Regions from separate parts of the Pseudoalteromonas tunicata genome, predicted to be linked through region 1. Evidence: predicted binding sites of a transcription regulator. Region 1 holds the regulator's gene; each other region holds the start of a gene.
What was found. The regulator sigma-54, encoded in region 1, starts transcription at its own class of promoters, with help from an activator protein. The targets are predictions, from matches to a motif close to GTTGGCACGNNNNTNGNNT.
Positions count from the first base shown of each region.

Region 2: a site for sigma-54 is predicted at 2,800-2,818, ahead of PTUN_RS04705 (DUF2726 domain-containing protein). Genes of this name have one in related genera too.
Region 3: a site for sigma-54 is predicted at 1,746-1,764, ahead of flgJ (flagellar assembly peptidoglycan hydrolase FlgJ). Genes of this name have one in related genera too.
Region 4: a site for sigma-54 is predicted at 2,116-2,134, ahead of PTUN_RS05440 (FimV/HubP family polar landmark protein). Genes of this name have one in related genera too.

Region 1 covers NZ_CP011032.1:3,621,662-3,627,395, forward strand. The annotation lists gene PTUN_RS16405 (KpsF/GutQ family sugar-phosphate isomerase) at 1-622, shown strand, start outside; gene kdsC (3-deoxy-manno-octulosonate-8-phosphatase KdsC) at 622-1,173, shown strand; gene lptC (LPS export ABC transporter periplasmic protein LptC) at 1,170-1,724, shown strand; gene lptA (lipopolysaccharide transport periplasmic protein LptA) at 1,714-2,214, shown strand; gene lptB (LPS export ABC transporter ATP-binding protein) at 2,211-2,936, shown strand; gene PTUN_RS16430 (RNA polymerase factor sigma-54) at 2,998-4,485, shown strand; gene hpf (ribosome hibernation promoting factor) at 4,511-4,798, shown strand; gene ptsN (PTS IIA-like nitrogen regulatory protein PtsN) at 4,801-5,250, shown strand; gene rapZ (RNase adapter RapZ) at 5,270-5,734, shown strand, end outside.
Region 2 covers NZ_CP011032.1:1,019,909-1,025,642, reverse strand. The annotation lists gene PTUN_RS04720 (type 1 glutamine amidotransferase family protein) at 1-1,445, opposite strand, end outside; gene folE2 (GTP cyclohydrolase FolE2) at 1,795-2,718, shown strand; gene PTUN_RS04705 (DUF2726 domain-containing protein) at 2,857-3,450, shown strand; gene mtnN (5'-methylthioadenosine/S-adenosylhomocysteine nucleosidase) at 3,587-4,294, shown strand; gene PTUN_RS04695 (cobalamin biosynthesis protein CobD/CbiB) at 4,295-5,245, shown strand; gene PTUN_RS04690 (cobalamin-binding protein) at 5,262-5,734, shown strand, end outside.
Region 3 covers NZ_CP011032.1:2,921,779-2,927,512, forward strand. The annotation lists gene flgK (flagellar hook-associated protein FlgK) at 1-656, opposite strand, end outside; gene flgJ (flagellar assembly peptidoglycan hydrolase FlgJ) at 663-1,709, opposite strand; gene PTUN_RS13310 (flagellar basal body P-ring protein FlgI) at 1,924-3,018, opposite strand; gene flgH (flagellar basal body L-ring protein FlgH) at 3,030-3,713, opposite strand; gene flgG (flagellar basal-body rod protein FlgG) at 3,730-4,518, opposite strand; gene PTUN_RS13325 (flagellar basal body rod protein FlgF) at 4,539-5,306, opposite strand; gene flgE (flagellar hook protein FlgE) at 5,405-5,734, opposite strand, start outside.
Region 4 covers NZ_CP011032.1:1,189,227-1,194,960, forward strand. The annotation lists gene PTUN_RS05430 (4-phosphoerythronate dehydrogenase) at 1-680, shown strand, start outside; gene PTUN_RS05435 (aspartate-semialdehyde dehydrogenase) at 690-1,706, shown strand; gene PTUN_RS05440 (FimV/HubP family polar landmark protein) at 2,207-5,734, shown strand, end outside.

The sequences.
Region 1 (5,734 bases):
TGCCAAAATGATTGCGATGACGGGTAATACACAATCATCACTTGCAACTCATTCTGATGTCCATATTTGTATCAAAGTCGAACAAGAAGCCTGCCCATTAGGACTAGCCCCCACAGCAAGCACGACAGCCACCTTGGTAATGGGTGACGCCTTGGCCGTCGCTCTTCTCGAAGCGAAAGGGTTTACTGCGGATGATTTTGCGCTTTCACATCCAGGTGGAAGTTTAGGGCGTCGCTTATTACTGACCCTAAAGGACATTATGCACACTGGCGATGCTATGCCAAAAGTGAGTTCAGATGCCATAATTCGAGATGCACTCATTGAGATGTCAGCTAAAGGTTTAGGTATGACAACCATTGTTGATAGCGATAACCGATTGCTGGGATTATTTACTGATGGCGACTTACGCAGAATTTTGGAGCAAAAGATCGATATTCATACCACCTCGATTCAAGCTGTTATGACTAAAAACTGTACTACGGCCTCTTGTGATATGCTGGCCGCCGAAGCGCTTAATATTATGGAGCGTAAGCGCATTAATGGCTTATTAATTGTTAATCAACAAAACCAAGCAATTGGCGCACTTAATATGCAAGATTTATTACGTGCAGGAGTGATTTAATGACGTTTGAGCTACTTTACCAGCCTATCAGCCAGCATGTAAAAACTAAAGCTGCCGCAGTTAAACTGCTGATTTGTGATATTGATGGTGTTTTCTCCGATGGTTGTATTTATCTAGGTAATAATGGTGAAGAGTTAAAGGCGTTTAATACCAAAGATGGATTTGGTATTAAAGCATTAATAAACTCAGGTATTGCTGTTGCTGTGATCACTGGTCGCCAATCAAATATCGTTGAAAATCGCATGAAAAGCTTAACCGTTGCTCATATTTATCAAGGCCAAGAAAACAAACTGATTGCTTATGATGATTTAAAACAAAAACTTAATTTAACTGATGCTCAAATTGCTTATATTGGCGATGATAGCCCAGACCTTCCAGTTATGGAAAAAGTTGGCTTTGCCGTGGCAGTGAATGATGCTCACCCCATTATTAAGCATATATCTCACTACACCACTATGATGCGTGGCGGATATGGTGCGGTAAGAGAACTGACCGACTTACTGATGTTAAGCCAAGGTCACCCTTTAACTAGCCAAGGTATCAGTGCATGAATTTAGCGCGCCTCAGCCTTAGTATTTTTTTCCTAGCGTTAATGAGTTGGCTCTGGTATCCCTACTTTATTCAGCCGCAGCAGCAAATCACGCAAAAAAAATCAGATGTTGCAGAACCTGACTACATTGCAACAGAGCTAAAACAAACCGTGTTTAATAGCGATGGTAAAATTAGCCACAAGGTATCAGCAACTAAAATGGAGCAATACCAAGACTTAGGTTTTACCCATTTTACTGCACCAGTTTTTACGCTTTATTCTAAAAATGGAATTTGGGAAATAAGTGCAGCTGAGGCAACTTTGTATGAAAGTAAAAAACTCATATTAGAAGTGAATGTTGAAGCTGTTAATTTAGATAAAACTGCCATGCTACAAAATATTAAAGCTGACTATATTGAAGTGGATATTACACATTCCACCATGCAATCAGAACGACCAGTTGAAATTACAGGGCCAAATATCTTAATCACAGGTAAAGGGCTTATTGCGAACTTTGAGTCCGAAGTTATTGAACTCATCAACCATACACAGACTATTTATTATGACCAATAAACCTATTCTTATTTTAGCATTATTAAGCATGAGCTTTTTTAGCTCGGCCAATAATGAAAAATCCCAAGTATTAATTGATGCCGATAAACAACAAGCTGAATTAAAAAGAAACGTGGTTATTTTTGAGAAAAATGTTGAAGTGACCCATGGAAAACGCATTATAAAAGCTGATTTTTTAGAAGCCTATCGCCGCGCAGAATTAGGTGAAAATAAAGAGTTATTAATCGCCAGAGGCCACCCTGCAAGATATTCAGAAACCTTGCCAGATGGTAATGTAATCACCGCAAGTGCCGACGAAATAAGTTATGACGTTGCCAGCGCAATATTGACCATTTCAGGCAATGCTTCCATTACCCAAAGCGGCCAAAAAATCAGTGCCGAAAATATAATTTATGATATTAACCAGCAACTTATTAGCGCTGAAAAGGCTGAAAACTCAAACCAACGAGTGCGTACAATTTTAACCGCTCCTGAAAAGGATAAAAAATGACAACATTAACCGCCACTCAACTTGCCAAAAGTTATAATGGCCGCCAAGTTGTTAAAAATGTTGGCATTGAAGTAAAGGCAGGCAGTATTGTTGGTTTACTTGGCCCTAACGGAGCAGGAAAAACCACCACTTTTTACATGATAGTAGGCTTAGTGCCAAGTGATAAAGGCCTGATCACCATTGATGATCTAGACATCACATTACTTCCCATGCATAGTCGCGCACGCTTAGGGATTGGTTATCTACCACAAGAGTCCTCAATTTTTAGAAAGTTGACTGTTTATCAAAATATCATGGCTATTTTAGAGACCCGTAAAGGCCTCAATAAGACACAACGTGAAGAGCAACTCGATAATCTACTTGAAGAATTTAATATTTGTCATATCAGAGACAGCCAAGGTATGGCGCTTTCAGGTGGAGAGAGGCGCCGGGTCGAAATTGCTCGCGCTTTAGCCGCCGAACCAAAATTTATTCTGCTTGATGAGCCTTTTGCTGGTGTTGATCCAATATCAGTGATAGATATAAAGAAAATTATTCGCCACCTAAAAAAACGTGGTATTGGTGTCTTGATTACAGATCATAACGTACGAGAAACCCTAGATGTTTGTGAAAAAGCTTACATTGTTTCTCATGGCGAATTAATCGCAACTGGAACACCAAAAGAAGTACTCGAAAATCAAAAAGTACGCGATGTTTACCTAGGTGAACAATTCAAGCTATAGTTAGTTTACTTCGTAACTAAGTGCCATCTATTTTAATAACTAAAAGGATTGTTAGGCGTCAATGAGGCAATCATTACAACTTCGTCTTGGGCAACAACTTACAATGACCCCACAATTGCAGCAAGCTATTCGCTTACTGCAATTGAGCACTTTAGATCTTCAACAAGAAATTCAAGAAGCACTTGATAGCAACCCTTTACTCGAGCTTGAAGAAACCGAATATAACAACGAAACCGAAAATAACGAAAACCAAGAGTTTCAAAACGATAATTATGATTCGGACTTTGAGCCAACGGCAGATGCTGAAATAGAAAGTTCAGATGCACTCAATAAAGATTCACTCACTGACGAATTACCTATGGATGTTGGCTGGGATGAATATATTAGTGCCGGTCCTTCAACCTCATCAGGCCCCGCTCCTGACAACGATACCATTTATCAAGGTAGCACCAGCGAAACATTACATGACTATTTAATGTGGCAACTGCGTTTAACTCGTTTTAGCCCAACCGATGAAGCAATTGCCATTGCCATCGTAGAAGCCATTAACGATGATGGCTACTTAACCCTTTCAACCGAAGATATTTGTGACAGCATTGGTGAAGGCAGTGATGGGTTAGCGGTTGAGCTAGATGAAGTGGAGGCGGTATTAAAACGCATTCAAGTATTTGATCCTATTGGAATAGCTGCAAGAAACTTCCCAGAATGTTTACTTATTCAACTTAATCAATTTGCAAAAGATACCCCTTGGCTGGCACAAACCAAGGAAATTGTTCAGCAACATATTGAACTTTTAGCGGCACGTGATTATCGAACTCTTATGAAAAAAACTAAGCTCAAAGAAGAAGAGCTTAAAGAAATCATGACACTCATTCATACGCTTAACCCAAAACCAGCTGATAGCATTAATACCGAACAGCCTGAATATGTTATTCCAGATGTTTCGGTGAAAAAAATTAAAGGTCGTTGGGTGGTTGAACTAAACTCAGATAGCATGCCTAAAATCAGAGTGAATGATCAATACGCGGCAATGAGCCGTTCAGTAAAATCGAGTGAAGACAGTCAATTTATTCGCTCTCATTTACAAGAAGCAAAATGGTTTATTAAAAGTCTTGAAAGCCGCAACGATACCTTGCTCAAAGTAGCAAATTGTATCGTACAACAGCAGCAAGCTTTTTTTGAACATGGCGACGAAGCCATGAAACCAATGGTTTTAAATGATGTTGCTGAAATGGTAGAAATGCACGAATCAACAATTTCTCGTGTTACAACTCAAAAGTTTATGCATACCCCTCGCGGTATTTATGAACTTAAGTTCTTTTTCTCAAGCCATGTCAGCACTGAAAATGGAGGTGAGTGTTCATCAACAGCAATTCGAGCACTGATCAAAAAGCTGGTAGCTGCAGAAAACCAAACTAAACCTTTGAGTGATAGCAAAATTGCAGATATATTGGCAGAACAAGGAATTAACGTGGCTAGACGAACTATCGCAAAATACCGCGAATCGCTATCCATTCCCCCGTCCAATCAGAGAAAAAGTTTAATCTGAGGCGTTTAATAGAAGGAAAATGCTTATGCAACTTAATTTAACTGGTCGTCACGTAGAAATTACAGAACCTTTAAGAGACTATGTCACTAACAAGTTCGCTAAGCTCGAGAGGCACTTTGATCATATCAATAACGTGCATGTTATTTTAGATATTGAAAAACTAGTTCAAAAAGCAGAAGCAACATTACATGTTACGGGAGGCGAATTGTTTGCCACTTCAGAACATGAAGATATGTACGCCGCCATTGATGCCCTAATTGATAAATTAGATCGTCAAGTTATTAAACATAAAGAGAAAAATTCACGTCATTAACCATGAAATTAAATTCTTTTATTTCTAAGGACTGCACCAAAGCTGCAGTCCTTTTTCATAGCAAAAAACGCATTCTTGAACACATTAGTGAACTTGCCCATCAAAAGCTTCCTGATTTATCAGAACAAGAAATTTTAACCGCCTTACTGAACCGTGAAAAACTCGGTAGCACAGGAATTGGCAGGGGTATTGCAATCCCTCATGGCCGCTTAGCAGGGTTAAGTGAAAGCTTAGCCATATTATTGGTCAATCAAGAAGCCATCGACTTTGATGCCATTGATAATAAACCGGTTGATATTTTTGTTGCACTGCTCGTACCTGATGCAGAATCACATAACCATCTAAAGACGCTTGCTGCAATAGCTGATAAACTGAATGACAAACAATTTTGTAAGCAATTACGCACCGCGCAATCCGACGAGGAACTGTTTTTGATTATTGACGCAGCGTAACCACAGAAGGAGAAGTACAGTGCAACTTATTATTATTAGTGGCCGTTCAGGATCAGGGAAGTCGGTTGCATTACGAGTATTAGAAGACTTGGGTTATTACGCTGTTGATAACATTCCAGTCAATTTACTTCCTTCGTTAGTTCGCAGTGTTTCAGATAGTTACGACAAAATAGCGGTCAGTATTGATGTCAGAAATCTTCCTAAAATTCAGCAAGAATTTAACGAGATTTTGGAATATTTACCTGAATTTGCCAAGCCTACATTATTTTATTTAGATAGTGACGACAATACGTTAATTCGTCGCTTTTCAGAAACCAGACGCTTGCACCCACTCTCAATAAATTCCCAGCCTCTTGATGCTGCCATAAAAGAAGAAAAAATATTACTTGATGTGCTGGTTTCAAGGGCTGATATCATTATCGATACCAGTGATCTAAGTGTACATCAGTTAGCCGAAGCAATCAGAGCGCGAGTGCTGGGTAAA
Region 2 (5,734 bases), 1.4 Mb from region 1:
GCCATTGAACCTGTTTGTAAATTACCGTTTTTGGTATCAAATACCCAGATGCCGCCACGACCAATCACTTCTAAATTAAGGCTATCGCCTTTTTCTGAATGCTCAATGGCAATTGAAACCGCTGTTTGTTTTTCTAAACCAAAAGCAAAACGAGTTTTGGTGGCGTATGCCGTCTTTAATAGGCGAGTTTCACGGGCTAAAGAGGTGATTTGATTATCTAAAATACCGTATGGAAATAAATCCAATATGCCTTGGTTTAAATAAGTAAGTGTTCTTTCGGCTTCTAATGAAATACAGTCAACACCAAGATTACATGCTTCAGAAGCATTAAAAATCGCTGTTGTTGGCTCAACAAACGTTTGTACGCCCTCGCCTGATAAAATAACATTTTGACTGGCAAGCATGTTTACCGTTTGGCCTTCAACGCCGACTATCAGTTGGTTATTTGCTAGCATCTCTTTGATTTTTAATAACTCGACACTTGGTTCTCCAGTAGGAGTATAAAAAGCATGAGAAGTGAGTAACGGGCTACCATCGGCAATATAAATCGCATCAGCTCGTTTTAACTCATTGATTAAACCCTCCTTCTTTTTACACAAGGTGAGCTGCTGATTAAATAAATCGGGATACAGAATATCACGTCTAAAACTGGCGAGTTTTTGTACTTGTAATTGTGAAAGACTATCGCAGGCATTGTTATCATAATCTTTAACCGACATGACTGTTTGCATTGCTGCATCTAACGGCAACCAAATTGCTTCAAAACCTAACTGGTTAAATAACTCGTAATAATAATCAACTTTTTGATAAGGATCGCGATTACCACCAGTTACAAAAGCAACCCGCGGCTTTCGCTTAGAACCTGCAACTTGCTTAGCTTGCTGGTAAAACGCCTGGTAAGCTAACATGGCGGTTTCATTTTCTGTTGATGCTAAATCAACCTCAGTTTTTAAACGCTTAGCTGAACGATTACTTTGCTTTTGTTCTAATAAATCAAATAGATTATTTTTTTCAAATTCAAATAAACCAGACCAAACATCACGCCCTTTAAATATCTCATCGCCATAAGAAAATGAACTGCGACGAAGAATTCTCACAAAGTCTCGCTCGGAGAGTTGTTTATCATTAATTTCGGGTTTTATCGCTTTTAACAATGCTATTGTTTGCGCTTTTAATTCAGGTTGCTCAGTCCAGTTAATATCAGATAAACGAGAAATCGCTTCATCGGTAATCGCGTAAATAGGGCCTAGTTTTGCTGACTCGTCAAAACCTTTTGTTATTTTACTTTTGGCGCAAAATTGGGTATTTTCACTTGAGCAAACTTCAAGTTCTTGACCAAACAAAAACAAACTGGCTTGCTCTTGTGCAACGCCAGTGTGTAAATAAAAAATGGTAGAAAGACCAAAAAACAGATTAGCGAGGGGCTTAGTTTTACGAATATTCATCAAAAAACACCATTTTTATTATTATTTTTAAATAATTTAGGTTAAACAATCGGCAGTAATAATGCACGCACAATAGCAAACCCTATTCTATCAATAACTCTGGTTAGTTAAAAGAATATACCTTAGATCCTCGATGATTTTATCTTTAAATTGAATTTAACTTGCCTTAATACACTAATTTTTATGCTGTTTATCGTTTTTAACTTCACTACACAATAATACTTGAGTAAATTTGTAAGGTATTTTGCACAAACATGGCTTTTTTTCACTATTGAAAAACAGCACCGCTGCAAATTTTATTGTAGAATGGCGCGTTTTTCCGCACCGGTTATTTTGGAGTACACCACCAATGCAAAAAATCATGCCTGACATTGCCCACACAGCCGAGGCATTACAAGAAGGTACTTTAGATTGGGTTGGCATGAGCCAAATTGAGTTACCTTTAATGGTAAGCAGCAAACATTGTGCTGAGCAGCATGTTTCAGCCAAAGCAGAAGCCTTTGTTAATTTAACCGACCCACAAGCAAAAGGCATTCATATGTCTCGTTTGTATTTAGCATTAGATGAGTTGTCAAACCAAACTACGCTCACCCCGCAATCACTATGCGGTTTGCTTGATCAATTTATTAGTAGCCACAATGACCTCAGCAATCAAGCGCAAGTTAATCTTAAATTTGATTATCATTTACGTCGCAGTTCATTATTAAGTGGTAAAACTGGCTGGAAAGCCTATCCAGTTGAAATAAATGCAACATTTAAAGACAATGCCGTTACTTTAGAATTGAGCGTTGCTGTAACTTATTCATCAACATGCCCTTGTTCGGCAGCGTTAGCCCGCCAATTGATTCAGCAATCGTTTGAACAACGCTTTACTGAATCGGCGGTAGATAAAGCACAAGTGCTAGACTGGTTAGGAACAACCCAAGGCATTGTTGCCACACCTCACTCACAGCGCTCTGTGGCTCAAATTAAAGTGAAATTAGCAAACACTAGCTCTGAGTTTGATATTTTGGGTTTAGTTGATGCACTGGAAAATGAACTTAAAACCCCTGTTCAAGCTGCAGTAAAACGTGAGGATGAACAAGAGTTTGCTCGTTTAAATGGTCAAAACTTAATGTTTTGCGAAGATGCGGCACGAAAAGTTAAACACGTATTAAACCAAAACACCTCTTTTGCTGATTTTTGGTTACGAGTCAATCATTACGAGTCGCTTCATGCACATGACGCTGTCAGTATTGCAGTCAAAGGTATTACCAACGGATACCGAGCCTAAAGCGACATTGAATATAGAGCAGGTCTTGACCTTCTGCTGTCCCAGATAACTCCTCGATTTTATTACATTTGACACAGATAATTTGGCACAAAAAGTGCTTAAAGAATTCAAGTGTCAATTTGTTGTCTTGGAGTTTCTATGGAATTTGTCTTGTTATCAATCTTAATTTTAGTTGTCATTGCTGCGGTGATTGCAGGTCGAATGACAGATAACGGTAATCCCTACCCCTTTAAAAGTAAATCAACCTTATTCACTCAAGTCGAAAAATCTTTTCTTGCTCTACTCGAGCAATCTGTTGGTGAAGATTACAAAATTGTCAGTCGAGTAAAGCTTGTTGATATTATTGATTTTAAATCAGGAATATCAGTCAAATCTAAACGAATGGCTTTAGCAAAAGCTAAAAACAAACAGTTAGACTTTGTTTTACTGGATAAACAAAACTTCAATATTGTTGCTGCAATTGATTTAGTCAATAACAACAATAAAGAAGGCCATAAAGCGCAAAAAGACTGGTTTGTTGGCGGGGCACTTGAATCTGCAGGGATTCCACACATCCGTATGAAAGTAAAAGCAGGATATAAATCATCAGAAGTGCGCCAAGCTATTTTATTTAAACTTGGCAAAAAGGCTGTACGTCAACCTATTGTAAAAGCAAAAACGATTATGCGTCCGGCAGTTTTATCGCCGACACAAATAAAAGCAAGCAACTCAACGGCACTTGCTCAGGTTTAAACCTAAAACGAAGCAATCAAAGTCGCCAAACCTATGGCGACTTTTTTATTTAAAGACCAAAACACTTCGCTCGTAACTTCGCATTTTTTATCTTGAAGCAGTATAATCAGCCCATCTTGATTTAGGATAACTCTCTATGAAAATTGGTATTATTGGCGCTATGGAGCCTGAAGTTGCTATTTTACGCGACGCGATGACAGACGTAACAAGCACACAAATTGCAGGTTTTACTTTTTTTACTGGCTTACTTGCTGATCAAACCGTTACCTTAGTGCAATCAGGCATTGGTAAAGTAGCATCTTGTATTGCAACGACATTATTAATTGAACGCTTTAGCCCAGATTGTGTAATTAATACGGGTTCAGCCGGTGGTTTTGAACAAAGCTTAAATGTAGGTGATGTTGTGATTTCATCAGAAGTGCGTCACCACGATGTCGATGTCACCGCTTTTGGTTATGAAATTGGCCAAGTACCGCAGATGCCGGCAGGATTTGCCGCTCACCCAACGCTGATTAGTGCAGCACAAAAGGCGATTGAAAGCCTTGGCAATATCAAAACCATGACTGGGTTAATTTGTACTGGTGATTCGTTTATGTGTGATCCTGTGCGCATTGAGACTACACGCTCACAGTTCCCAACTATGCTTGCAGTAGAAATGGAAGGCGCTGCTATCGCGCAAACTTGCCATCAATTGAATACTCCATTTGTGGTTATTCGCTCGTTATCGGATATTGCTGGTAAAGAATCACCAGATTCGTTTGAAGCTTATTTAGTGACGGCTTCAGAGAACTCATCAAAAATGGTTACTGCTTTACTTAATAACTTACAAGGTGTGAGCCTGTAAGTGTCTCTCGATTTTGTCCAACCTTTTTTGGGCTTAATCATCTTACTGGTGGCAATTTGCGCTGAGCGCTTTTTGCCACTCGCTAAGAGCTACCACCCGCTGACGCTTTATCAACTCATCATCCAAAACATCAGAACCCGTATTTATCAAGCCAATAATCCAACTTGGTATCAATATTTGGCTGGCACTTTGGGTGCTGTTTTACCCGCAGCACTGGTATTGGCCCTGTGTTTCGGCATTATCTCTTTTGCACATTATCCACAGTGGTTTGCAGGGCTCATTTTGTATATCAGCCTTGATTTTCAACCGCTAAAACAAAGCCTAGCTAAAATTCCATCTTTACTAATGCATAATCAAAAATCCACCGCGAGGGATATTTTAAAGCCTTGGTTAAGAAGGCAAACCGATACGTTATCATCTCTTGGTATTATTAAAGCAAGCATTGAAACGCTCACCTTACGCTTTGCTCGTCATTATTTTGTGATCGTATTTTTATATTTGTTTTTTGGAGCTTATGTCGCCCTTGGTTATCGTTTATTGCAAATAACTCGTCAAACTTGGTCGAAAAAAACGCCTATTAATAGCCCGCTATTGCGCCCCGTAGATACGCTGATTTATTTAATTGAATTTGTACCTATCCGCTTACTTTGTTTATCTCTCATTTTAAGAAAAGCCATTGCAACCCCTTGGCAAAACATCAAAAAGTATGGTCAATTTTATTATGATAAAAACAGTGGCTGGCTACTGAGCGCAATGAGCAGCACATTGCAAATTCAATTAGGTGGCCCAGCCTTGTACCAAAAAAGGCGATATGCAAAAATGCGGATCAGTCAGCACTCATTACCTCAAGTGACTGATTTAATACTCAGTTTCAATGTGATTAACCAAGTTCGATTTTTTTGGTTAATCCTGATTATTTTTTTGGAGATTCTTTTTGTCGCACTTACTTAAAAAATGCTTTTTTATTGTGCTTTTATGCTCCCTCTCTTTTAACTCTTTAGCCTTTGAACGCATCGCAACCTTAGCTCCCCACCTTACCGAATGGGTTTACTCTCTGGGTTTGGGAGATAAGATAGTTGCAGTGAGTGCCTACAGTGATTACCCTGCTGATGCGTTAAATAAACCGATAGTCTCTGATGTCAATGGCATTAACTTAGATGCATTAGTGCGCTTAGAGCCTGATTTGGTGTTGGTATGGCAAGGAGGCGTTCAACAAGGTCAAATTGAAAAACTAGAGCATCTGGGTATTAAAGTACATATTTCACAACCTACAATGTTGGCCGACATTACAACTGAGCTCAATAAGGTTGCGGTACTGACTAAAACCGAAGCGCAAGCACATGTTATCACCTCGCGCTTTGAAGAAAAGCTAAGCCAATTGCGCAATCAATATCAAAACAGAGCAAAACAAAATACGTTTTTTCAAGTATGGAATTCCCC
Region 3 (5,734 bases), 700 kb from region 1:
TTTACCTGTACTTTCTCACTGAGCTGACTAACCAATAAATCGCGTTTATCGAGTAAATCATTGGCAGGAAAACCATTTTCAGCGACCGAATTAGCAACCGCTATTTCCCCATTTAACTGGCCAATTCGAGCTGTGATTTCGTTAATTGCGGCAACAGTGGTTTTAATTTCTTGATTAATATTACCTAAATGCTGCTGCTCTACTTCACTAAACATGTTGTTAAACCGTTTAGCCGTAGACTCAGCTGAACTTAAAAACACATTTCGCGCAGAAATAATAGTTGGGTCTTCTGTAATACCGTTGATGGCATTAAATGACTCTTCAATGCTTTTAGTGATCCCTGTGTCAGTATTGGCTAAAAAATTATCGAGTCGGCTGGCATTCGTTGTTTGGGTATTGTTATAGTTAAATTGGCTTTTGTTATAAATTACTTCAGTATACGAAAACTCATTAAAAGCCCGAGAAATGGAAGAAACTTGAGTACCATTACCAAGAAATACGCCACCAAATGGAATACCAACGGTCGATATTTGTTCTACCGTTTGGCGGTTATAACCAGTGGTATTCACGTTGGCAATATTATGGCCCGTGGTATCGAGCCCTTTTTGTGCGGCCGCTAAGCCAGAAACACCCGTTCCAAGAATCCCAAAACTCATCTAAATTTACTCCGTAAACTTTGCTACTTCGTTACTTAACATTCGCTTCACCCCCTGCTGTAAACCATCACTATTTAGGATCCCGATGATTTTCTTCGCGTAATTTGGGTCTGTGGCGTAACCTGCTTCTTGTAACTTATGCAAAAAGCGCTCCATGTTATTAGATTCTTTTAATGCCTCTTGATAACGGCCTCCTGACGATAAAAAATTAACAAAGTCATCAAAGCTTTCTTCGATATTTTGATAAGCGCGAAATGCGGCATTTTTCTTCACCGCAATGCCGTCCTCATACTCCAACGTTACTTTTTTTACAGAGTCACCTTGCCAGTTGCCACCGGCTTTGATGTTAAAAAGGTTGTTACTCGATTCACCATTTGGCGTATTGATAATATGTTTACCCCAGCCAGTTTCGAGCGCTGCCTGTGCAATCATTACCGCAGGATTAAGATTGAGTTTTTCAGCAGCCGATTTAGCCTTATGCCACAGCGATTCGATAAACGATTCTTGGGAGTCAAACTCGGGACGAGCTGAATTACTCGCAGCGCTGACTTCACTCGTTTGCTCATCAAGTTTTGCTTGCGCTTTTTGCGCTGCTAAAAATTGCTGATTAATCCAAGTCGGTAGTGCCGTATTCGTGGTACGTTTGATTGATTCACCTTCAGCTAACGACGCAACAGGATTATTCAATGTGGCATCAGCGCGCAAAGTAGATGCTGGGCGATAATTCTTATAATCTGGGCTTAATTGCTCAACAATTAAATCCGCTAACCCTAACGAGCCATTAGAAGAAAGCTCCATCGTTAGCTGTTGATCGTGCATGTCTTGGTAGAATTTGGTCGATTCACTATTAAAAGGGCTGTCTGATTCAAACGCCTCATTGGCTTTACGCATACTTTTGAGCAGCATATTCATGAAAATAGATTCAAAATGTTGCGCCGCTTTTCGCAGTGCTTCTTTTTCATTTCCTTGACCACTTTTAGCGTCATGTCGCAGATCATTAAGACTATTGAGGTCAAAATAACTACTGGGCGAAGCGTGATTTATTTCATTCATAACGGTTTGTTGACACAAGGGAACATAACAAGGTCAATGCAATTGAAATGCCAAGTTAAAAGCGAGGTTATAGACTGATTTAATTAATAAAAATTTATACTGCTGGTTGAAAAGCAAAAAAATAACTTTTTTTGAGCCAAACTAAAAATAAAAAAACGAGCTTAACTAGCCCGTTTTTATTAATTGCTACAAAATTAAATACTCGGTTTTGCCGCTAAATGACAATCAACTGGCCACTTATTGCCCCAGCTTCTTTAAGTGCCTCTAAAATAGCCATTAAATCCCCCGGCGCCGCGCCAACTTCATTAATTGCTCGCACCAAATCATCTAAACTGACTCCAGGATTAAATACAAAGGCCCGCGAGTCATCTCGAGAAACATCTATAATGCTTTGTGTTGTGACCGTCGTATCGCCCGTTGCAAGAGGGTTTGGTTGAGAGACATCTTGGTTTTCTGCAATTGTGACCGTTAAACCACCATGAGTAATCGCAGCGGGTTGTAATTTAACATCTTTACCAATCACAATAGTGCCAGTTCGTGAGTTAACTAAAATTTTGGCTGACGTATCTGCCGGTTTAAACTCAAGATTTTCAAGGGTTGATAAATACGCAACTCGCTGCGATACATCCCTAGGTGCAATAACCCGAACCGATGCTGCATCTTGTGCACTAGCTGAATTAGGGCCAACCAAATTATTGATGGTTTCGGCTAATCGTTTTGCAGTGGTAAAATCTGGGCGATGCAAATTGAAAGTAATAAAATCACCTTGTGAGAACGGGTTTGGCACAGCTCGCTCAACAGTTGCACCATTTGGCACTCTACCAACGGTTGGCGTATTAACTAAAATTCGACTGCCATCTCCACCTTCAGCTCCTAAACCACTGACAATAAGACTACCTTGAGCAATCGCATAGACATTACCATCAATCCCTTTTAAAAAAGTTTGTAACAATGTACCGCCACGTAAACTGCCCGCACTGCCGATAGATGACACTGTGACATCTATTGTTTGCCCAGGTTTTATAAAAGGGGGTAATTTTGCATGCACCGCGACGGCTGCAACATTTTTAATTTTAGGTTTTAAATTATCAGGTAATGCAATACCAAAACCACTTAACATAGCTTTAAAGGTTTGTTCGGTAAATCGGCTTTGCTCACCGGTACCAGGCAAACCTACCACTAAACCATAACCGACCAATTGATTGTCTCGCACCCCTTCAACCATTGAAACATCTTTGATGCGCTCAGCAACACTCGCGGTGCTAAAGAGTAATAAAAATAGCGCGATTGAGCATAGAAAATTTTTCATTTAACTTCCCCTTAAAAAGGAAATAATGCACTCATAAAAAAGCGCGACAACCAACCACTGCTTTGAGCATCTTGAAGATCCCCTTTACCAGAATACTGAATACGGGCATTCGCGATACGATTTGATTCCACAGTATTATCGGCAGCAACATCAGATGCACGAACAACCCCCTCTAAACGAATAAACTCTTCACCCGTATTTAGCGTGAGCCACTTTTCGCCTCGGATCATTAAATTACCATTGGGTAAAACACGCATCACATTAACTGAAATATTACCGCTTAAGCTGTTAGATTGATTGGACTTTGCATCCCCTTTGTATGAGGAATCGGACTTGAGCCCCAACTCAATACTTTGACCACCAATATTAACGTTTTTGCCACCAAGGCCAACGAGTGGGTTTAAAGCAATATCAGTCGCTTTGCCGCTTTCGGTTTTGGCACTTTTAGATGCTTGAGTTGACTCATTAAGCATGACGGTAATGATATCGCCAACACGAACCGCTTTTTTATCGCTGTATAAATCGTTTGAATTATAAGCATCAAATAAGGAACCGGTTTGCACCATAGGTTCTGTTTCAGCTTCTGCTGGAATAGGGGTAAAATAAGGATCATCGACAATAACATTGCGATTGCCAGTCGACACACAGCCAACTGAGAGAAAAATAGCACACAAACTAATTAGAGTATTTTTCATGACCCTCTCCTACTGCTTAAAGTTGTTGATTAATGAAGTTCAACATCTGATCAACTGATGAAATTACTTTTGAGTTCATTTCATAAATACGTTGGGTTTCAATCAAGTTCACTAATTCTTCGGTGGTATTTACATTCGATGTTTCAAGCGCACCTTGTACAATGACACCTAAGCCATCGGCACCGGGGTTACCCTGAATGGGCGCACCACTTACCGCTGTTTCGGTAAATAAATTTTGCCCCATCGGCTCAAGACCTGATGGATTAATAAAATCCGAAATCGTGAGCTGTCCAATGACCACGTTATCGGCCTGACCACGAACACGCACCGATACTTCACCGTCTTGTGAAATAGTAAGTGACTGCGCATCATTAGGAACATTCATTTCAGGCTGTACAGGAAAACCAGCACCCGATGTCACCACTCGGCCATCACCATCAGTAGTAAATTGGCCAGCACGTGAATACGCTAAACTACCGTCGGGTAATAACACCTCAAAAAAACCTTGACCTTGGATCATCCAATCCATCGAGTTATCTGTGGTGATCATATTGCCTTGAGAAAAGTTTTTTTGCGTGGCGACTACTTTAGTACCCGCACCGAGCATTAACCCGGAAGGCATTTCGGTGTCTTGTGACGAGCGACCACCTGGTTGATTAATATTTTGATAAAGCAAATCTTCAAATACTGCGCGGCTCTTTTTATAGCCAACAGTACTCGCATTCGCTAAGTTATTTGAAATAACCGAAATATCAGTTTGTTGGGCGTCAAGCCCGGTTTTACTAATCCACAATGCCGGATGCATAATTTATTCTCCGTCAACTACTAAATAATTCGTAATAAAGAAGCCTGACTTTCGTCCATCTTCTCTGCTGTTTTCATCATCTTGACTTGTAATTCGAACTGGCGCTGATGCGCTATCATGCCAACCATTTCATCAACTGGGTTAACATTCGACATTTCTAACGCGCCACTTATTACCTGCACTTCTAAATTGGTGTCACAAAAGTCACATTGATCTTTAAAGGTCGATTTATCTTTTGGACGAAACAGACCATCTAAGCCTTTTTCGAGTAAATTTTGATTTTGTGGTACGACAACTTTTAAGCGCTCCACATCTTCTAAAAAGCTAGCAGGCGCGCCTTGTGGCCGGACTTGAATAGTGCCATCGGTGCTGATTTGAACTTTTTCAAGCGGCACCGGCAGGATAATCGGACCACCTTCGCCAATCACAGCTTCGCCTTTAGCGGTGAGTAATTGCCCTGTGCTGGTGATCTGTAAATTGCCACCACGAGTAAAGGCTTCTTCACCGTTTTGATCTTGAACGACCAACCATCCGCCGCCACTGACAGCAACATCAAGATTGCGCCCTGTGGTTGATAAAGCGCCCATTGCCATTTTAGAACCAGGTCGCTCTTCCATTGCAAAAACGCGCGTTGGTAAGCCTTCGCCAAATGCTTGCATCGAACGGGCTTGCTCAAAATCAGACTTAAATCCAACGGTTTTTGCGTTAGCCAAATTATTGGCATTGACCGCAACTCCGAGTAAATTTTGTTTTGCGCCGCTCATGGAGATATAAAGCAATTTATCCATTTCAATACGCCAAAAATTTGATACTTAGTCTATCAAAGCAATATTAATGCCAAAAAAAATGGCCATCATAAGATGGCCATTTTTAATGCAAAAACTGATTATCGGATCTGCAGGATGTTTTGTGATATTTGGTTATTTACTTCAAGCGCACGAGAGTTGGCTTGGAAATTACGCTGCGCAGCAATTAAGTCAACCAGCTCACCGGTTAAGTTGACGTTCGCTTGCTCGAGCGTACCTGAACGAATTGAACCAAATGTACCTGAGTCTGGCTCACCCGCTAACGCTTCACCCGATTCACGACTCGGGGTCCAAGAGGTATTTCCGATTTGGGTTAAACCTTGCTCATTAGGAAAACGCGCTAAAGCTACTTTACTAATTGCTTGTGCATCACCATTTGAATATTTAGCTTCAATTAAACCATCACCACC
Region 4 (5,734 bases), 1.5 Mb from region 1:
AGTCCGAGTATCCGTTTGTCAGTTATGAAACCCTTTTAGCGCAAGCTGATGTGATTAGCTTTCATGTACCGCTTGTCAAAGATGGCCCTTTTTCTACACGTCATTTGCTCAATGAAACAACGTTAAAAAGTATTAAAGACAATGCAATTGTCATCAACGCAAGTCGGGGGGATGTAATTGATAACCAAGCATTATTGGCACATCTTGAACAAGAGAATACTCTAACTGCAGTATTAGATGTGTGGGAAAATGAACCTAATATTGCCAAGTCGCTCTTACAACTAGTTAAATTTGGTTCAGTCCATATTGCAGGTCATACTCTTGAAGGGAAGGCTCGTGGTACCGAAATGCTCTATCATGCATTATGCCAGCTAACGGGAGATTTACCCCGTTACCAGTTAAGTGACTTTTTGCCGACGCCTGCAATCAGCCATATCAAAATAACTGAGACATTTTGCGCATCAGATATTATTAACTTGGTTCATAGTGTGTATGATGTGCGCCGCGATCACGGTTTAATGACTCAATTATTAGACCTAAAAGGTTTCGATTATCTCAGAAAGCATTATCCGACGCGCAGAGAGTTCAGTGCTCTGACAATCGAATGTGCAACAACTTCGCAAGCACAGATGCTTGAACAGCTCGGTTTTAATATCGGCACTCGTAAAAATTTGATTTAAGGTAACTTCATGTCACAAAAATATAATATTGCTATTTTAGGGGCGACCGGTTTAGTGGGTCGTCAAATCATTGAAACATTATCTGATCGTAAATTTCCTGTTGATACCTTGTATTTGTTAGCAAGTAGCCGCAGCGCTGGGGAAGATATTCGTTTTGATGGTCAAGACATTGAAGTGCAAGATGTAGCTAATTTTGATTTTAGCCTTGCGCATATTGCAATTTTTTCAGCGGGCAGTGAAGTATCATTACAGTACGCAGAAAAAGCGGCAGAAGCAGGTTGTATTGTGATTGATAATACATCAGCATTTCGTAATGATTTTGATATTCCACTTGTGGTACCAGAAGTCAATTTAAGCAGTCTAGAAGACTATCGTAACCGTAATATTATCGCCAATCCAAATTGTTCAACCATTCAAATGTTATTAGCAATTAAGCCAGTCTATGATGCATATGGCATTGATAGAATTAATATTTGTACATATCAAGCTGTATCGGGGGCAGGTAAAGAAGCGGTCGATGAATTAGCAAAACAAACCGCTAATCTCATGAATGCGCGCCCGATGGATAATCAAGTATTCCCAAAACAAATCGCTTTTAATGTTATCCCACAAATTGATGATTTTACGGACAATGGTTATACCAAAGAAGAAATGAAAATCGTTAATGAAACGCAAAAAATTCTCGGCGATAGCACAATTGCAATTAATCCAACTGCGGTACGTGTCCCTGTCTTTTTTGGTCATGCTGAGGCAATTCATCTTGAAACGCGTATGCCATACGACCTTGAGCATATCAAAGAGTTATTGCGTGATGCACCGGGCGTTGAGTTGATTGATGCTGCAGATGACTTCCCAACACCAGTATCTGACGCAAGTGGTAATGATACGGTATATGTCGGTCGTTTACGTCAAGATATTAGTCATCCGCATGGTTTAAATATGTGGGTTGTGGCTGATAATACGCGTAAAGGCGCAGCAACAAATAGCGTGCAAATAGCAGAAGCACTGATTGAATCGTACTTATAACAATAAGTGAGTGATTAAAACCAAAGATTGCTAGGTTTGTATTTTTATTAAAGCAGGTGAAAACCTGCTTTTTTATTGCTAAACGAAGGTGGCAATTATTGCCGCTTACAGTCAGTCAATGCACTTATTGCTATAACAAAGCAGCCAGAAAATACAATTGTGTGGCGCAAAACAACATCATGGGTAAAGAGTACCAAAACTCTAATCTTAAGTTTTAAAATAAGGTTCACGCTATTTGGTTGATAAATAGCTGGATTTGATTCAAATCTATCAATTTATCTGTTCCTGTAACTGAAAAGTTAATTGTTTATTTCATTTTTTTGTTACGAAATTCAGTTTTACTCATCTAAGGCATTCATTCTTAAAGTCTTTCAATGGATATTCGCGATCATCTGGTTTATAGTTTGAGATTGGAACGAAGCTTGCAAATTTATAAATAACCCTGTTTGATTAATCAATGTCGTTTGGTCGAACATATTTTCAGAAAGTAAAGGAATAGCATGCGTGGTTTAGCCTCAATTTTACTTTTAATGTCAGTGCTGGTGGTAACACCAAATTTGGCTAGTGGTGAAGGCACTCGATTAAAAGGCCCCAAAGGTGTTGACTATGGTGAACAAGGTCGCTCATTTGGCCCTGTAAAAGAAAGTGATACTTTGTGGCGTATTGCAGTGAAAATTCGTCCTGATAATTCAGTGTCGATCTATCAAGTTATGCAGGCCTTATACGAAAAAAATCCAGATTCTTTTCTTGATAAAAACATTAATCACATTCGTGATGGTGCTTATTTAAAAATCCCATCTTTGGCTGAAATTCGCAGCATTGAACCTGAACTTGCCCGTCAAAAATCGGATAAAGACGATGCCATGTGGGAAAAAAAGAAAAATGGCACGTTAGATAGCTCAACAATTAACTTGGTTGAGAAAAAAATGACACAGGCGCGTCAGTCTGATGTTGAAGATGCGAAGCAAGAAATAAAAAAAGAACTAGATGAACTAAAACAAGATCAAAGCGTTCGCCTTGTTGATTTACAAAAGAAATTTAAAGAATCTGTCGATAACGTTGAAACCATTTTAGCGGAAAATAATAAGTTAAAATCGCAGCTTGAAAATATTTCTTCTGAGCTTGACGGCGTGAAAGAACAACTGGGTAACGATAGTTTAATTCAGCAGCAGTTGCGTGAAATGCTGTCGATGCAAAATGAGTTATTAGCCCAGCAAAAAGCAGAGATGTTAGAAAAAGAAGCTGGATTTAGTTGGTCAAAATTTATTTCAGATCCGCTCACTTGGATTTTCTTGGGTTCAGTCCCTGCGATTATGATGTTAGTGGGTGGGTATTTATATATTCGCAATCGCAAAGCTGGTGCGCAAGAGCCTGAAAATATTTTTGATACACCAAAACCAGCCGTAGCGCCTGCGCCACCACCTCCGCCATTTGAAACAGATTCACCTGATTTGATGAGTATCGATGACAGCCTTGCAGATGATACGCTTGATGATCTACTTAATGACTCTATTCAGCTTGATGATGTACACGATAATGACGACATGCTGCCAGAGCCTGATGATATCTTGTATGAAGAGGATGAACCTGAATTAGATTTAGATGACTTTGAAGGTGACTCACTGCTAAATCAAGATGAGTTAGATGGTTTACTTAGCGACGATTTAATTTTTGATGATGGTTCGGATGAACTCGATGATTTAGTGCCTGATCTAGAATCAGATGCCATCGATCCAAACAATATTTTAAACGAAGATGATATCGATGCATTACTGCAACAAGATTTTGACAGTGATGATGATTTATTACCTGAAACCGATATAGAAATAGATATACCTGAAGAGTTAGAGCCTGATGATAATGTGGTTGATGATGTTGATATTGACGGCATTATGGATGAACTCAGCGCATCAAATACGCCAGTAAAAGATGATGATATTGATTCATTACTTGAAGGTAATCAACAAGATGACAGTGATGACTTAACCAGTGACTTAGATGACATTGACGATTTGTTAAATTCAGTTCAAGCGGATGAGGCGCTTGATAATGCTGATATTGACGACTTATTAGACAGTCAGCCGATGACAGAGCAAGCAATTGATGATTTGCTTGCATCAGATGATGATACGTTACTTGATAATGACCTACCCACTAGTGATGCAGATGAGCTCGGTGGCGATTTTGATGACATTGATAGTTTACTTGATGCTGTAAATGATACTGAAAAAAATAAGCCAAGCTCAGTACCATCGGTAGATTTAAGTAATGATGACTTAGACGATATTGATAGTATTTTAGATGCTATTGATGAAGCACCAAGTTCTGAGCCTGATATTGAAATCAATATTGATGGCGATAATGAAACCAATGACTTAACTGATGACCTAGATAATTTACTCGATACAGCTAATGATGAGTTAGATGATATTTTAGATTCTACCGATGAGGCGTCTAGTGTTTCGTCTGATATTGAAATCAATATTGATAGCAATAATGAAGTAAATGGCATAACTGATGACTTCGAGGATTTAGATAGCTTACTTGATACAACTAATGATGCATTAGTCGATGACTTAGATGATCTTGATGGCTTATTAGACGACAATAACGATCTTATTGCAGACCCTGAACTAACCGACATAGTCGATGATTTAGATGATATCGATAATTTACTCAGCGCCACTGATACGCCATTAACTCAAGACTTAACAGAACTACCGCAAGAACTAGATGAACTGATTGCACAAAATGAAACAACTCCTATTGAGCAAGAGGATGAGTTAAGTGATTTAGACGAGCTTGATGATTTACTCGATTCATTAGATAAGCCTCTGGCTGATGATATTGACGCTGAAGATGACTCGATGAGTCTTGATAGTTTAGTTTCTGATCAGGACGATGAGAGCGATTTTGTTCAAAACGCTGAGTTAGCGCCTGACGATGATTTACTCGATACGTTAGATGAGCTCGATGCTGATGAGCAAATTGAGGGTCAAACAGAGTTAGAGACTTTAGAGGCATCTGCAGTTGAAGAAGCACCTGCAGATGATGACTCAGATAGCCTTGATGATTTAAGTGACATCGATAATTTACTCGATTCATTAGATGATCCTCTGTTAGATGACGTTCAAACTAGCGATGAGCTGGATACACCAAATGATTTATCGATTGAAGATGAAAATGAGCTGGTATCTGATTTAGATTCTGATTCATTAGATGAGTTAGAACAGGCTGATAGCTCTGATGATATGAGGGATTTACTCGATTCGTTAGATGACCCTAACCCTCAAGAAGTATCAGATAATGACATTGAAACAGAAGAGCTAGATGCAACAGACTTAGAGACGCAAAAGCCATCCTCAGAACAAGAGAGTAATCCTCAACTTGATGATCTTGAGCCTTATCATGAGAATTTAGCTAATTTTGACTCCGATGAGTCTGAGCTGGATGGTGAAATTGAGCTTGGTGACGATCCATTGGCTGAATTGGACGAAGCTGATGTTCAAGAGCCTGAGGTTAGCGAAGAACTTGTTGAACCTGAAGATGATGAGCTGTTAATTGAAGAAGATCTTATCGATGAAGGTCTGATTGATGATGAGCTAATCACTGATGAGATTGATTTGGCTGACGATACTGAAGAGGGAGACGAGCTTACTGCGGATCTTGAGCAATTGCGAGCTGATACACCGAGTATTGAATTAGATGAATACCCTGAACTTGAATTAGACGAAGCATTGGCTGAATTAAATATGGCCGACTTTGGACACTCGACAGTTCAGCCATCGCAAACTGAAAAAGAGTTACAAGAATCACTAAGCTTAGGTAGCTCAGATATTGATGCTGATTTAGAAATTTCTGAAGATGATTTTATCGAAGATTTTGAGCTTGATGGTTTAGATGATGAATTTGGTGAATTGGCTCAAAGTGGAATTGGGAAAACAATTGCTGACTTAGAAGCTGACTTACAAAGCATAGAACAAGACATTCATAGCGAAGATGATACTAGTGAGTTAGATAGTAAGTTT